DNA from 2 places in the Alteromonas infernus genome. Region 2 is predicted to be linked to the other one. Evidence: riboswitches for the same ligand, from Rfam matches in the RefSeq annotation. Region 2 holds a riboswitch; the other holds the start of a gene.

Region 1 (7,361 bases), on a different contig from region 2:
TGCCTGTGAGGGTTCGCTGTAGCCGCCTGGCTGCGTTTGTGACGCGGCACTCATAGATGTTATACCCAGCGGCATTACGCCATCTCTAAACGCGGCCGATTCACGGGTAGACATTGATAGTTCGGCTTGTGGGTTAAACAGGCGGTGGGCACAAATTAGTTGTAGCAAGTCCCGCTCATTTGGCAGCTTGCTGTTGGTAAGTGCATTCCCGCCAGTGTTGTTACCTTCACAGCTGCGAAGTCTAGGAAAGGCGATAGATACGCGGCTTTGCCAATAATGCTGCTGAATCAACTTACCGTGAAGGGCGGTCATAGCACTATCAACTCGCCAGTCACCTAAACCAAGTAGCGCACCTATGCCTATTTTATCAACACCGGCTTGGCCTAACCGGTCGCTGGTTTCCAAACGCCATAAAAAATCCTGTTTTTTCCCTCGCGTATGATAGGTTGCGTACTGCTGGGGCGAATAGGTTTCTTGGTACACTAAAACGGCATCTAACCCCTTCTGCTTTAGCGTTTCATATTGCTCACGCTTTAGCGGCTGCACTTCCATCATGAGGTAGCTAACTTTGTCTCGTATAGCGCTAAGGGTTTGCTCAAAATAGTCCATACCTACTTTGGTTTCGTGTTCGCCAGTTACCAGCAACACCTGAGAAAAGCCCATATCTTTAATAGCTTCAATCTCGGTAAGCACTTCACTTATAGATAGGGTTTTGCGCTTTATTTTGTTGCTCATGGTAAAGCCGCAATAGGTACATTCGTTGGCACACAGGTTCGACAGATACAAAGGCACGAATAGCTGCATGGTATTGCCGAAACGATGGCGGGTGAGTGCCTGAGCACGAGTTGCCATCGCCTCCAAATAGGGTGCACCAGCAGGGGAGATAAGCGCCATAAAATCATCTATTGAAAGTGTGCTGGCATTTAAAGCTCGCTCTACATCACTCGCGGTTTTACTGTTAATCAACATAGCTAGATGAGCTAAGTCTTGCTGCATTAGCGCTTGTGCTACCTTCATACTGTTGGCTCCAAAAAGGCGGTAAGCGGGCTAGAGGCCAGCGCCACGTTACTGGTTGCGCCCAAACCCGCCTCAAAAGCGCAACGGCCTGTTTCAACGGCGCTGGCAAAGGCTTTAGCCATAGCCACAGGGTTTCTAGCGGTGGCGATAGCCGTATTGACCAGCACAGCGTCTACGCCCATTTCCATGGCAGCCATAGCCTCGCTGGGCTTGCCAATGCCTGCATCAACAATTACCGGTATCGACGCTTGCTCAACAATGATCTTCAAAAAAGGAGCAGTTTGCAGCCCTTGATTGCTTCCAATGGGCGCACCCAATGGCATAACGGCTGCACAGCCTACGTCTTCTAAGCGTTTACAAAGTACAGGGTCTGCGCCGCAGTATGGCAGTACGTTGAACCCCTTTTTTACTAAGGTCTCGGCGGCCCGAAGGGTTTCAATGGGGTCGGGCAGTAGGTAACGCTGGTCGGGGTGAATTTCTAGCTTTACCCATTGGCTACCCAGTGCTTCATAAGAGAGCTCGGCTGCAAATACGGCTTCTTGGGCATTTTTAGCCCCCGATGTGTTAGGAAGTAAGGTAACCCCTAGTTCGCGTAGTGCCTTTAACGTTTCGTCTTGTGTGTTATTACTCGCTACGCGCTTCATGGCCAGAGTCACAATGTTGCTTTGAGCAGCGCTCACAGCACTTTTCATAGTGGTAGCGTTACTGAATTTTCCTGTGCCGGTTAAAAGGCGTGATGAAAAAGTATGCTTTGCAAGCGTTAGCATATTAGCCTCCTGCAACTAGGGTAAAGATATCAACGGTGTCGTTATCGTTAAGATACGTTGTCGACCAGTCTCGTTTGCTCACAATGGCCGCATTCTTAGCGATGGCAGTCCCGTCTACGTTGATCTGCTTAAGCGCAACCAGTTCGTTTAACGAGATGGGCGATATCACGTTCATGGGTTGATTGTTCACATTCACTTTAATTTGGGTCATGACATACCTCGCAAGTAGAAGAAGAGGGCAGCGTAAAGCTTTTAAGGGAACCAAGGTCGGCGTTCCCAGTTAGGTAATGGCCCCATTTGATATTGGCGCTGAACCCTTTGGCTAAAAACAGCAATGCTTGCGTTGCCTGATGGCAAGCCGCCATGCCAACCACAGGGCCAAGTACGCCTTTGCTTAAGCAGTCTTCGCGGACATTGATGTATTCAACAAGACAGGCGTAACAGCCACAGCTTGTTGAGTTTTGCGGTAGGTTTATTGCCTGCCAGCTTAGTCCGCTCGCTGCCGCAATAAATAGCGGTGTAGAGGCGCGGTACGTATTCGCATTAATCAATTTTCGCGTGTCAATTTTGTCAGTGCAGTCAAGCACGCAATCGGCTGAGGAAATCAGCGTTGGTAAGTTATTACTATCAACATAAAGGCTTTTATATCTGATATTAAGCTTGGGGTTAACTTTGCGGAGCTCGTTATACAGCGATTTGGCTTTAAGCTCTCCAAGGTGCATCTCGTTGTAGGTTACCTGGCGCTGCAAATTGCTGATGTCTACCGTGTCACCATCAACTAAAGTGATGCTTCCCACACCGGCACCCACCAAATAACGGGCGACTAAACTGCCCAATCCACCAAGGCCAACTACTACGGCGTGTGAGTTTGCAAGCTTAGCTTGGCCGTCTTCTTCCACGCTCTCAAGCATAAGTTGTCTGCTGTATCGCTGGATATCTTGTTTGTCTAGGGGCTGGGTGAATGAATGGCTATGCAAAACCCGCCTCCTTCGATAGTTTGCAAAACGCATTTAACGGTTCATCAGCTTGGGTAATTGCACTGACGACGGCAATACTATTAACACCGGTTTTTGCCACATCGGCAATGCGCGCTAAATTGATACCGCCTATCGCGACCGTAGGAATTCCTTCGCATAGGGCTACGTATTTACGCAGCCTCTCAACACCTTGGGGCTTAGATGGCATGTCTTTGGTATTCGTAGGAAATATGTGCCCTAGGGCTATGTACGAAGGGTGCAAAGCACGTACGCGCTGTATTTCAGCAAAGCCGTGGGTAGAAATACCAAGCCGTAAACCTGCCTGTCGAATGGCCTCTAAATTTGCGGTGTCGATATCTTCTTGTCCTAAGTGAACGCCGTACGCACCTAGCGCAATAGCTAACTCCCAGTAGTCGTTAATGAACAGTTGGCAGTGTGTATTTTTCGTAAGTGCTATGGCTTCTTTTATCTGTTGGCGAATCTCTTCCTGCGTTCCGTGCTTTACGCGAAGCTGAATGATATTAACCCCGGTAGGTAATAAGCGTGCTATCCAGTCAACGCTATCAACAACAGGGTATAAGCCCAAGTCGGTTTGCGTAAGGGCGGGAAAGGGGCGTTCTATAGCTTGGCTTTGAACGTGTGACTCCTGTTTGGCGCTTAGTAATGACGGCTGCGAGGGCGCGTGTTCCCGTTGATAAAATTTTACCGAAGGAAAGCACAATGGGTTATTGGGGAAACCTATACAGCGTCCATAGGCAGGGCTGCTTTTTTGTGATGTAAGGGTATACGCTGTGTTCGCACAAGAAGCGTGCCTAACCTGGCTAACATAAGCGTTGGCAAGGGTAAGGGCATCTTCAATGCAGTAGTCGTTCACCACAAAAGCCGCTATGGCACTGGCTAACATACAGCCCGTACCGCGAAGCTTGCTGGTCTCTTTTCTTGGCTGACTAAACTGTATGGTTTGGGTGGGGCTGATGAAGGTATCGCATACGTGTGCTTGCCAGTTGGCGTGTCCCCCTTTTATGTAAATCGCGTGCGCGCCCTTGGTTATGAGTTGGTGGGCTGCAGTAGGCAAGCTATCTTCGCTTTTTATCGATAGACGAGTTAACCACGAAAGCTCTTGGGTATTAGGCGTGACTAAATCTACGGTATTTAAAAGTTCTTCTACTACAGGTTCAGACAGTTCGCTTAATTTTCCACCTGATGATGTGCGTATTACCGGGTCCCACAATACAAATGGCCGAGGTTTATCCATTGAGCGAATGCGCGCGCACAACAACAGCGCTTGTTCATCGTTAGCAATAGCGCCAATTTTTATCGCGCTGGCTGGTGTGCTCTCGCTAAGTACCTGCCACTGTTGATTCAGTGCTGAAGCCGTCATACTTTCTTTGCTTAGCATTATCGAATTCGACTGCACAGTGGCCTGCGTAGTAATGACGCAGGCGTGAACGTTTAAGTCGGCAAGGGTAATGGCATCGCGGGTAATACCCGCGCCGCCACTAGAATCTATACCGCCTATACACCATACAACCGGCTGTTTAACCGCAGGCTGCTGCAAGGCGTTCTCTGTCATGGCAATTCAACCTTACTGTCGGCGGTATGATAAAGCTCGGCGCCCGATTTATTAAATGCGTTCGCCATGTCCTTCATGCCTTTTTCCTTTTCTTTTTCTGCGGCTTGGGCGGGAGCTAGGTTTTCCGCCTGCTTAGCGACATCCCGTACTTCCTGAGATATTTTCATGCTGCAGAATTTAGGCCCGCACATAGAGCAAAAGTGTGCGACTTTGCCAGAGGCTTGCGGAAGGGTTTCATCGTGATACGCACGCGCGGTATGTGGGTCTAACGCTAAATTGAACTGATCTTCCCATCTAAACTCAAAGCGCGCTTTCGACATGGCGTTGTCGCGAATTTGCGCGCCCGGGTGGCCTTTAGCTAAATCAGCGGCGTGAGCAGCAATTTTGTAGGTAATTAAGCCTTGTTTAACGTCTTCCTTGTTAGGTAAACCAAGGTGCTCTTTAGGGGTTACATAGCAAAGCATAGCGCAGCCATACCAGCCAATCATGGCGGCACCAATGCCGGATGTGAAATGATCGTAGCCCGGTGCAATATCTGTGGTTAGTGGCCCCAGGGTATAAAACGGTGCTTCATGACAGTGCTTAAGCTGCTCTTCCATGTTCTCTTTAATCATGTGCATTGGCACATGCCCTGGGCCTTCAATCATTACCTGAACATCGTATTCCCAGGCAATTTTAGTTAGCTCACCAAGGGTACGTAGTTCAGAAAACTGCGCATCGTCGTTAGCGTCTGCTACGCTGCCCGGGCGCAAGCCATCACCTAGCGACAGCGCTACATCGTATTTCGCGCAAATTTCGCAAATATCGTTGAAGTGCTCGTACAAAAAGCTTTGCTGGTGACGACTTAAACACCACTTCGCCATAATCGACCCGCCACGAGATACAATGCCGGTTACCCGTTTTGCGGTAAGGTGTACATATTCAAGCAGTACGCCTGCGTGAATAGTGAAGTAATCTACCCCTTGCTCGGCTTGTTCGATAAGCGTGTCTTTAAACATCTCCCACGTTAAGTCTTCGGCTACGCCATTCACTTTTTCCAGCGCTTGGTAAATAGGTACGGTACCAAGGGGGACTGGGCTATTTCGCAGCAGCCACTCGCGGGTTTCGTGAATATTCCTGCCGGTGGATAAATCCATGATGGTGTCGGCGCCCCAGCGCGTAGACCACACCAGCTTTTCTACCTCTTCTTCAATTGATGACGTTACTGCAGAATTACCAATGTTGGCGTTAATTTTCACTAAGAAGTTACGGCCAATAATCATTGGCTCGAGTTCGGGGTGATTAATGTTACACGGAATAATAGCGCGCCCTGCGGCCACTTCTTGTCGCACAAATTCAGGGGTTATCGTCTCAGTTAAATGGGCGCCAAAGTGCTCGCCTTTGTGCTGCTGAGTTAGCTCGGCGTCTTTAATGGCTTGGCGGCCCATGTTTTCGCGTATGGCAATGTATTCCATTTCAGGGGTAATAACGCCCTGTCTGGCGTAATGCAGCTGTGTAACGTTTTTGCCTGCTTTTGCTTTTAGCGGTTTGCGACTGCGTATAAAGCGAAAGTCTTCGGTAAAAATGTCGTTTTCACGTTCTTTGGCAAAGCTTGATGAAACGCCATCAAGCTCAAGGGTATCGCTGCGCTCTTCAATCCAGGTTTTACGCAAAGGCGATAAACCTTTGTGTACGTCAATATTTTCCTTTGGGTCGCCGTAAGGGCCTGATGTGTCGTAAACCGGAATGGGTGGGTTGGGTTCTAAGATAGGGTTGTCTTCTGTGCCGCCTACCAAGCTGTCGTGCTGGTGAATAAGGCGCATGGCCACACGGATATCGTCTCTACTTCCACTTTCATAATGGCGTGTTGAGTTGGGGTAGGCTTCGCCCGCTAATTCATTTATGAATTGTTGCGCTTGTTGGCGCTGTTCGCGTCTGTTCGACATAGCATTTTGGCCTTTTACGTTTAGGTTTAAAAATGCTTGTCAGGAGTGAAGGAGAATACAGTGTGTGAGGTTGAGTGGTTTTAACCGCGATTATAGCTAGAAGGTAATTAACAATGAGTGGTGAAAACTTATCGCAGATAAGAAGTAAATGTTTGCGCCTTGTGCTGCGCTAATCACTTACCATTTACATCACTCGTTGTTACTTACACATTCAAACCACAGCGTTACGCTTATTAAAAGCACTGTGCACATTGTATTTTCTTGTTCCCTTCGCAGGTATTAGCCTGATCAGGTTCTACGGATCCCACTTTCGCGGTCTCAGCTTACTGGGTTACCAGTGAAGCACTCCGACAAGTAATTTGTTTCTATTCGCACTTTATAACCACCTATGCAGGTTGTAAATTAAAGTGCGAATTCAAAATTCCTTTTTACTATATCGCCAATTTTACGAACAATACAAGTACTACCAGCTAGGCTAAATGAAATTTCACTTAGCCCGCTAGCTGCTGGCCTTCTTTATAAAGCTGAAGGGCCGTGGCTGTATCTTGCTGGCGCTCACTTATCGCTGAAAGAAGCAGTAAGTCTTCTTTGCGCGACTTCATTTTAGTGGCTTTAAGCAAGGCTTTCTCAGCCAATACATCGTCACCCGAATTAAACGCAACTTGGCCTAGGGTTGAGTAAAGGGCCACGTTTTCTTCATCTTGCTTAATCCAACTTTCTAGTAAGCGAAGCGAGGGGGAAGCATCAGGTAAATTCAGCTGTGTAAACAGCGGGAATAACGCGCTATTAGGCCCGCGCTTTTGCCACTCTACAAGGTGTTGCTGTGCGTCGGCATGCATACCTTGGTCAAGCAGCTGCTGAACGTAGGCGGCGCGATAGGCATCGTCATGACGCAGTTTGCGTGGCAGTGTATCCCAATAGGATTTCAGCTCGACAGCGCCTTGTTTACTGGCAATTTCAGCAAATTTACCTTTTGCAATTCGCTGGCTCCAGGCGGTGTAGTCGGCTTTAGGCAGCGCTTTGCGCCACGTAGATAAGTTTTCCTGAAGCACTTGCCATTTGCCAAGCTTGGCAAGAATTTGCGCTTTTAACTGCACAACTT
Region 2 (7,361 bases):
GCCGTGCAGGAATATTGTCTCAATATAAGGTTAAGCACGCTACCGTTCTAAAATACTTGATGAGGCGGGTTTGTACTTTGTTATTCACTAGCGCTATATGTAAAAGCAGAACGTAGCGCTGCTGATAATGAGCTTAATAAACGGCTTTTGACCATTTCATTATTTTGGCGTTTTCCTTCCCCGTCCTTGGTGAGTTAGCCTCGTAACTTTTCGTGGTGTAGTAATTTTTGCGGGTTTCTATGTGTTCAAACCCCGAACTTTCATAAAGTTTAATGGCAGCGAGGTTACTTTCTCTCACTTCTAGCCACATTTCTATCATGCCGTTTTGCTCTGAGGCTGTTAGCACATAATCTACTAGGGCACGTCCTACGCCCTGCCCTCGGAAGGCATCATCCACCGCAATATCCATTAATGTTGCTTCATCTGCTACTTCTAAAACAATGGCATACCCAATGACCTGCTCGTTTTCGTAAGCAAATACGCCATAATAAGGTTTGGTAAAGCAATCTTCAAAGGTGCTGAGTTTCCACGGTACAACTTGCGCCTGCTGATGGATTGTATGGGCATGCGCAATTTCGGCTTCTGCACCTTTTTCGGGTGTTAGCTTTAGTTTGACCGCCACTACTGCTGTTCGCTATTTGAATTATTTAAGGCAGCGCCAACAGACACTAACTGCGACCAAAGCTCTCGCTTTTGTTGTACGGTAAGCTTAAGAGGAGTCGCAGGTAATATAATGGCAGTATCGCTTATCGATAATGTGCGACCAATCATGATTGTGCTTGCCCAGTTCGAGGGTACCCCTACCTGTATACAGGCGAGTTGCAAGTCTTTTAACCACTGTTGTGACTTAGCTTTTTGCTCTGCGCTTAACGGAATACCATCAGGAGAAACGGGCAACGGTGAAGACATTGACGCACTTTCACTTTTATTCGGGGCTTTGGTTTCAGACAAAGACGCCGTGCTTTTTTCTGTTTTCCCTTTCTCGTTATTATTATCACCCACAGAACCGCTCACACTAGCGCGAAGCTGAGCCAAACGAGATTGCTTTTCTTCCTTTGAAATCGGTGTTGAAGTTACAGGAACCTCGTTTGCACCCACAACCTGTGCAGCTGGTGAACTATACAATTGGTTATTGGTGCGTGCTGTGCCTTCTTTGACCTTCTCATTATAGGCTTCTTTTGTGATCCACGTTGGGATCCCAATTTCCTGGAGTACTGCTTGTTGATAAGAGGTTAAAGACACTTCACCATCCATTTAAATTAAGACGCAGCGTAAATTCACTAGCATTCCATCACAGTTTACTAAAAGTGCTTGTTCTATTGAATAGCCATTACTTATAACGTTGGACAATATCCTTCGCTATAGGCATAAAGCGGGCGTTTTTATTAGGTGCTCTTAGAGGCCGCTACCTTACAAGCCGCTATAAAATGCGTTATTAACTATGTTTAAATCCCGCCCTGTTAAAACAAAAGCGCAGATAGAAAGCTAATAAATGAAAAAAGCTTTTAATAAAGGAGACACAAAGCTGAAAATAAAAACAAGGAAAAAAAGAAAAGTACTCGAGAAGAGAAAGTGGCAGGGGTGGAGGGACTCGAACCCCCAACCATCGGTTTTGGAGACCGCTGTTCTACCAATTCGAACTACACCCCTAGCGCGCTGTGCATTATACGGATGACATTAAAAAGGTAAAGCCTTTTTATCACAACTAAAGTTCGCATGCTCAATTAACACCCAATGCGCTGTTTTTTCAATCGAATGCGGGTTAAGTCAATGCGTCGTTGGCTTTTAGCGCCGCAAACCAGAGGTCATTCGTTACCGAAACTATCTCTTTATGAAGGTTGAACTCCGCGAGTGCAATCTGTTGATTAATTCTCATTTTATCTGCGTAGCGCTTTACGAGTTCGGTACTTGTCATGCTATCTAGCTTATTGATAAGTGCACAGCTAGCTAAGTCAAAATAACGGTTTCCCATCGCAGCATACTCCCAATCAATAACAGTGAGCGTGTTATCTCGCCTAATCAATATGTGATTTACTGCTAAGTCGTTATGACATAACACACTATCGTTTTCGGCCTGCTCGCTTTGCAAAACCTTAGGCCGCAATCGCCCGGCTTTTTGGTACAAAATGCTATCCGTGTTTAGCTTAGCGATGTCAATATAGTGCTGCCATCTTGCAGCGAGTTTTAGCGGGTGGGCCTTTATCGACAGCTGATGAACGCTGGCAAGGGTTTGAGCTAAACGCTGAGGGGTTAAACTTGGGTTAGTTGTGTCGCTTTGCCATTGCTCTACCCAAATTGTTTCATCATCGCTTAACCAGATAGGTTGTGGTGCTAAACCTAAGCGACATAGTTTTTTCTGCAAAGCGAACTGATAAGTGCGGTCAATACCGCTAAAGCGATCGTCACCTAACCACTTAACAGCAAAATCACCGACACAGCACGATTGTTTTGGGTCTCGGCCTTGGTTTTGCTCTCCTTCAACCACTTGGCCTGTTTGGCGGTGCCTGAATGCTTTCTCAGAATCACTGTGAAACTGCAGTTTTCTTTCAGTGCCTTCATAGTGTAAAGCAACATTTTGAAGTCGATAAACATGGTTTACAGCCCCAGATGGATGCACCGAAAGCTGGGCACTGTCACTAAGTTTAAGCGCCTTTCGCAGCGTGGCGATGATATCCAACGTGCTCACCTTGTTTTTTATATTGCACTAACCACTGATAATAACCAAATACGGCAAAACCCACATAGCCTAGAAACAGACAAGCAGATAATGCATAGCCCACTTGCAGATATAAATAGGCAGAAGCCAGATTAATGAAAAACCAGTAAACCCAGTTTTGCAGGATTTTATGGGCCACCATAAATGTGGTGACGACACTCAGTAAATTAATACTCGCATCTAATAGTAGGTACTCACTATTGAATTGCGAACCTGCCACCAAAGATAAGCCCCACGCCATTAAAAGCATACTAGGTACTATTAGTAAATGTATCCATAAAGGCCAATGACGAACGGGCTTAACACTCCCCTCTTCAGTGCCTTTAGACCACTGATAGTAGCCATAACCTGCCATGATCATATAAAAGAAATTAAGCGCTGACTGAAAAGGTAAGGTAACTTGCCAAAATAACCAGGTATAAATAGCGGTGCTGACAAAAGCACACAGCCAGCACCAGCTATTCTGTTTAGCAGCCAATAGCACATAGGCTATAGCGAGCACTACCGCTACCCACTCCAATAAAGAGGTAGCGGCAATTTGTGAGGTAAACTCAGAAAGAAAATGAGTCATCAAGACGACTTTCTGGCTTGCATAGCATCAAAGTTGAGAAACTTAGCCACAAAAATAGCTTGCCCTACTTCTTCATGGGTTCTTTGCATTTCCTCGCCTAATATCTTCATAACGACCCCGTAGTCACCTGTTACCTGAGTGCTGGTTGAACTTGTCGACACCGAAATATCGCGGTAGTTATTTAGCCTATCGATAAAATCTTGGATGGGCGGAATGTATTCGTTTACCAGAGGGTACAACGAGAGTTCAACCATAACTTGCATAACTGCTTCCTTTTATTTTAAAACGTGTACTTTACGGTAACACCAAATTGACGACCGTTACCTAGCTGATAGTACGGCTCGTCAAACGCATACTCATCGCGAGGGTCGTTACTGAAACCACCGAATCCTCGGGTGTAATACTCTCTATCAAAGGCATTTTGAACCCACAACGTCGTCTGCCAATTTTCGTGTAATACAACAATTTCAGAATTCACTAATGTGGTGCTTGGCGCAGTTACATCATGTCCGTCTGAGAAGCGGTATTCACTTTTGTAGTCTATGTCTACACGCCAAAGCACCGTTTCAGTAAGTGCGTACTCACTATAAAGGTTTGCAGTCCATTTAGGAGACTGCGCTTGCCTTTGCTCTGTTACTTGCGTGCCGTCGGCAAGAGTATAACCTTCAAATGTCGCGCTCAAATACCCCACGCTTGCATCGACCTGCCATGCATCGGTAGCAAACCAGCTAAGCTCTATCTCAGCACCTTTATTTGTTCCTAAATCTGCATTATCGATAATATCAACGAACCCTGCCGTACCGTCATCGCGAGTAATAACGTCAAAATCACTTACCTGTGTGTCTTTCCTATCCATGTAGAAAAGCGCTGCTCTTGCGATAAGTTCTGGCGTCATCAAAGGGCCTTTAAACCCTATTTCATAGTTCCAGTTATATTCCTCATCGAAAAAGCGCTGTTCGTCATTCACACGGCTGTCGGGGTTAAAGCCAGCGCCTTTATAACCGCGAGAAATACTGCCGTAATAGAAGTGCTCGCCCTGTGTATACTGAAGCGCCACTTTCCCACCGACCATGGTAGTATCGAAAGCGCGTGTAAGCAGGTTATTGTCAGCGTAGTCAAAATCGTAGTTTTCTAGCCTTAGTCCCGCAACTAACACTAAATTATTGTTGATACGGCTTTCAGTATTAGCGTAAATTGCCGTCGTTGTTGGCGTGTATTCACTGGCGAAGTCGTTATCGAGGTAGGTGTATTGTCGAAGCAGTTGCTCTTCGGTGTTTTTGTAAAAAACACCTATAGTCCAGTCGGTTATGCCATCGAACAATGCGGCGCTCTCGTTAGACACAAAACGAATTTCTCCTGTTTGTGTATCTACATCGCGATAATACGCATCGAATGAGGTATAACCCCAAGGGTGAAAGCCAGTGAATGTCCAGTCTTCGTCGTAGCCATAAGCGATATTATGCGAGGCGTGGGTAGCAATGAGAATTAGATCGCCTGCCGCCGTTTCTGTTGTCGAACGGGCGCTTACCGCATGGGTTTGATGCTCATCAAAGCCAGGCTCGTCAGATAAGGTTCTATTATCATTATCTAGTGAAAAAGCATCATACCCATTGTCGATATCATACCATCGATAAGTAAGCGCAAGCGTTGTACGCTCATCAACATGCCCTTCTACAGCAAAACGCAATGCGGTTTCATCAATATTGTTGGTGTCACGTCGACCGAGAAATGTGTTTTCAACAAAACCATCACTGCTATTGTGAACCAGCGCCACGCGATAACCCCAGTCACCACCTATGTCGTTCCCTGTAGCGCCTTCAATTCGGTAGGTATCTTTATTGCCCACTCGCGCCTCGACATAATCAGGGGCGTCGCTACCAACGTCATTGCTTGAGAGCTTCACCGCACCGGCTAAAGCGCCTGTACCGTAAAGGGTAGCTTGCGGGCCGCGATACACTTCAAGTTGCTTAGTATCAAAAATTAAGCCTGCAGCAGCTAGACCAGAAAAATCGAACTCATCAACGATAAAGCTAACCGATGGGTTAATAGGCTCGGCAAACTGACTACGCTCGCCAATACCTCGAATTTGAACGAATCGCCCACGAGAGGCACCTGCGGCAAAGTTCACGTTAGGAATACTGTTTAGCACGCTATCAATATGAGTAGGCTGTCTGCTACTAAGTCGCTCCTGATTTAAAATAGTGGCACTCGCACTTAGCTGGTCTAGTGTAGTTTGACGAAAGTCCCCGGTTACCACAATGCGCTCGATATCAGTATTAGAGGCAGTTGTATCGGCATTAGCGCTTTGCTGCTGGCCATACGCGGCAACAGAAGTAGCAATGAGTGTAAGTGTGAAAAGTGTTTTATACATGGGATCTCTTATTCTTACTTAAGAAAAAAGATCCGGGTCTAACGGCAGGTTATTAGGCTATGTTGTGAACCATTCCTACGCCGGTATTATCCGGATCAGGTTTAAGGGTTCCCACTAAAGTGGATCTCAGACCGAAAACGGACACCCCTTGGTATAGCGTTGAGCCCTTATTAATAAAGCCTCAACTTCTGCGACGGAGTCTACCAGTTCGATAGACATCGTCAAGCAGATAACACGTTAAGCTAACTTCATATTTTTTATATGATATATAGCGAAGGACGCTGCGTTTTATTCAGCGTCTATGTTCATATTTAAACGACGAACTTCGTCATCAGTTTGCGCTTTTAAACCTTCCAGCGTTTTACCGTGTGCTGTTGGCTGACGTGTGTCTGGGTCAACTTTTACGAAAACGATATCGTCTGCAAAACAGATGGTTTTCTTTGTAGCTTTATTGCGTACTAAACAGCTAACAGTAATAGACGTGCGGCCCACCGCTTTGGTTTCTAAGCCAAACTCTACAATATCACCTTGCATGGCTGGTGACTCGAAGCTAATTTCGCCGATATGCTTGGTAACCAAGCAATTAGTTTCCAACTGACAAATTGCCCAAATTGCGGCTTCTTCGTCAATCCATTCTAACGCGCGGCCACCGAACAGAGAATTGGCATAATTAAGGTCATTTGGCATCACTAAACGCCGAGAAAGAAAGCGCATTCGAATTCCTCATAATAAATCGCTACTATAGCGCTAGATTATACCGAAAAAAACTGTTTCATGGCGCTATCTCAATTATGTGAGTGGGTTTTAGCCCCCTTCTTTACCGAACATCAAAACTCAACGTTGCGGTTGCATCGCAGGTTATTGGTGATTTCTGGCCGCGACGAATTTTGTCACAACGCACTAACCACAGTGACTAATGCTATCGATAAATCTAATACCGTTAAATACAACCTCTTTACCGGCGAAATGTTAAAGGGAAAGAAACGCAAGCAAGTATTAGGTAGTGAGTGGGATATCGCATTTTTAGACTGTAGAGACTTTTTCAGACCTGGCGATGTCATGGCTGTAGCAGGCACGGTAAAACAGCATGGGTGTTTAATTCTTATCTGCCCCCCGTTTACAACGTGGCCTGAAAACGCTGCCGTTTCGTTTATTTCTGAAGGCTATAGCCTGAAACGCAGCCTTTATCTTGCGCGCTTTATAGACCGCCTTCAAGGCAATCCATCCATTGCTTTTTACCGTGAAAGCGCGACTACCCTGCCAGACATAGCCCGCTATGAAGTAAATAAACTTGATGCTGCAAATGCTTATCGTGGCGCTTTGTTTAAGTCTTATGAGCAAGAGCACGCATTTAACAAGCTAAGCCAAGGGTTCTACCATAACCAACTTAATGCGCTTATCACCGCGCCAAGAGGTAGGGGAAAGTCGTCTCTTTTGGGGTTATTTATACAAAAGCTGATAAGAGAAGGCCATCGCGTACTGTTAACCAGTGAACGTCAGGAAAACGTCAAAAATGTTTTTGATATTCAAAATCCAAGCGAAGATACTAAAGATAACCACACTAAGGGCATAGAGCAGATACAACCCGCTACATTACCATTTAAAGGAAGAGAAATAATAACCAATGGCACTGTAAAGTGGGTACCACCAGATAGCGAGCTGCTGTGTAGTACTGATAAGCAAGATTACGATGTGGTAATTGT

What was found. A riboswitch is a leader RNA that binds a small molecule or an ion and turns the genes downstream of it on or off. The one in region 2 is predicted to bind thiamine pyrophosphate.
Region 1: it holds a riboswitch for thiamine pyrophosphate, as region 2 does, so the genes downstream of both, thiC (phosphomethylpyrimidine synthase ThiC) here and ACX5J7_RS08570 (TonB-dependent receptor) in region 2, are expected to answer to the same signal.

The regions. Positions count from the first base shown of each region.
Region 1 covers NZ_CACSIG010000003.1:187,002-194,362, reverse strand. Annotated here, with positions in the region: gene thiH (2-iminoacetate synthase ThiH) at 1-1,017, opposite strand, end outside; gene ACX5J7_RS00970 (thiazole synthase) at 1,014-1,784, opposite strand; gene thiS (sulfur carrier protein ThiS) at 1,786-1,995, opposite strand; gene ACX5J7_RS00960 (HesA/MoeB/ThiF family protein) at 1,982-2,761, opposite strand; gene thiE (thiamine phosphate synthase) at 2,754-4,334, opposite strand; gene thiC (phosphomethylpyrimidine synthase ThiC) at 4,331-6,259, opposite strand; TPP riboswitch at 6,508-6,619, opposite strand; gene ACX5J7_RS00945 (heme biosynthesis HemY N-terminal domain-containing protein) at 6,751-7,361, opposite strand, start outside.
Region 2 covers NZ_CACSIG010000031.1:248,497-255,857, reverse strand. Annotated here, with positions in the region: gene rimI (ribosomal protein S18-alanine N-acetyltransferase) at 134-622, opposite strand; gene ACX5J7_RS08595 (alanine acetyltransferase) at 622-1,242, opposite strand; tRNA gene ACX5J7_RS08590 (tRNA-Trp) at 1,574-1,650, opposite strand; gene ACX5J7_RS08585 (phosphotransferase) at 1,763-2,677, opposite strand; gene pnuC (nicotinamide riboside transporter PnuC) at 2,643-3,287, opposite strand; gene ACX5J7_RS08575 (hypothetical protein) at 3,287-3,550, opposite strand; gene ACX5J7_RS08570 (TonB-dependent receptor) at 3,568-5,658, opposite strand; TPP riboswitch at 5,714-5,817, opposite strand; gene ACX5J7_RS08565 (acyl-CoA thioesterase) at 5,947-6,372, opposite strand; gene ACX5J7_RS08560 (GNAT family N-acetyltransferase) at 6,433-7,361, shown strand, end outside.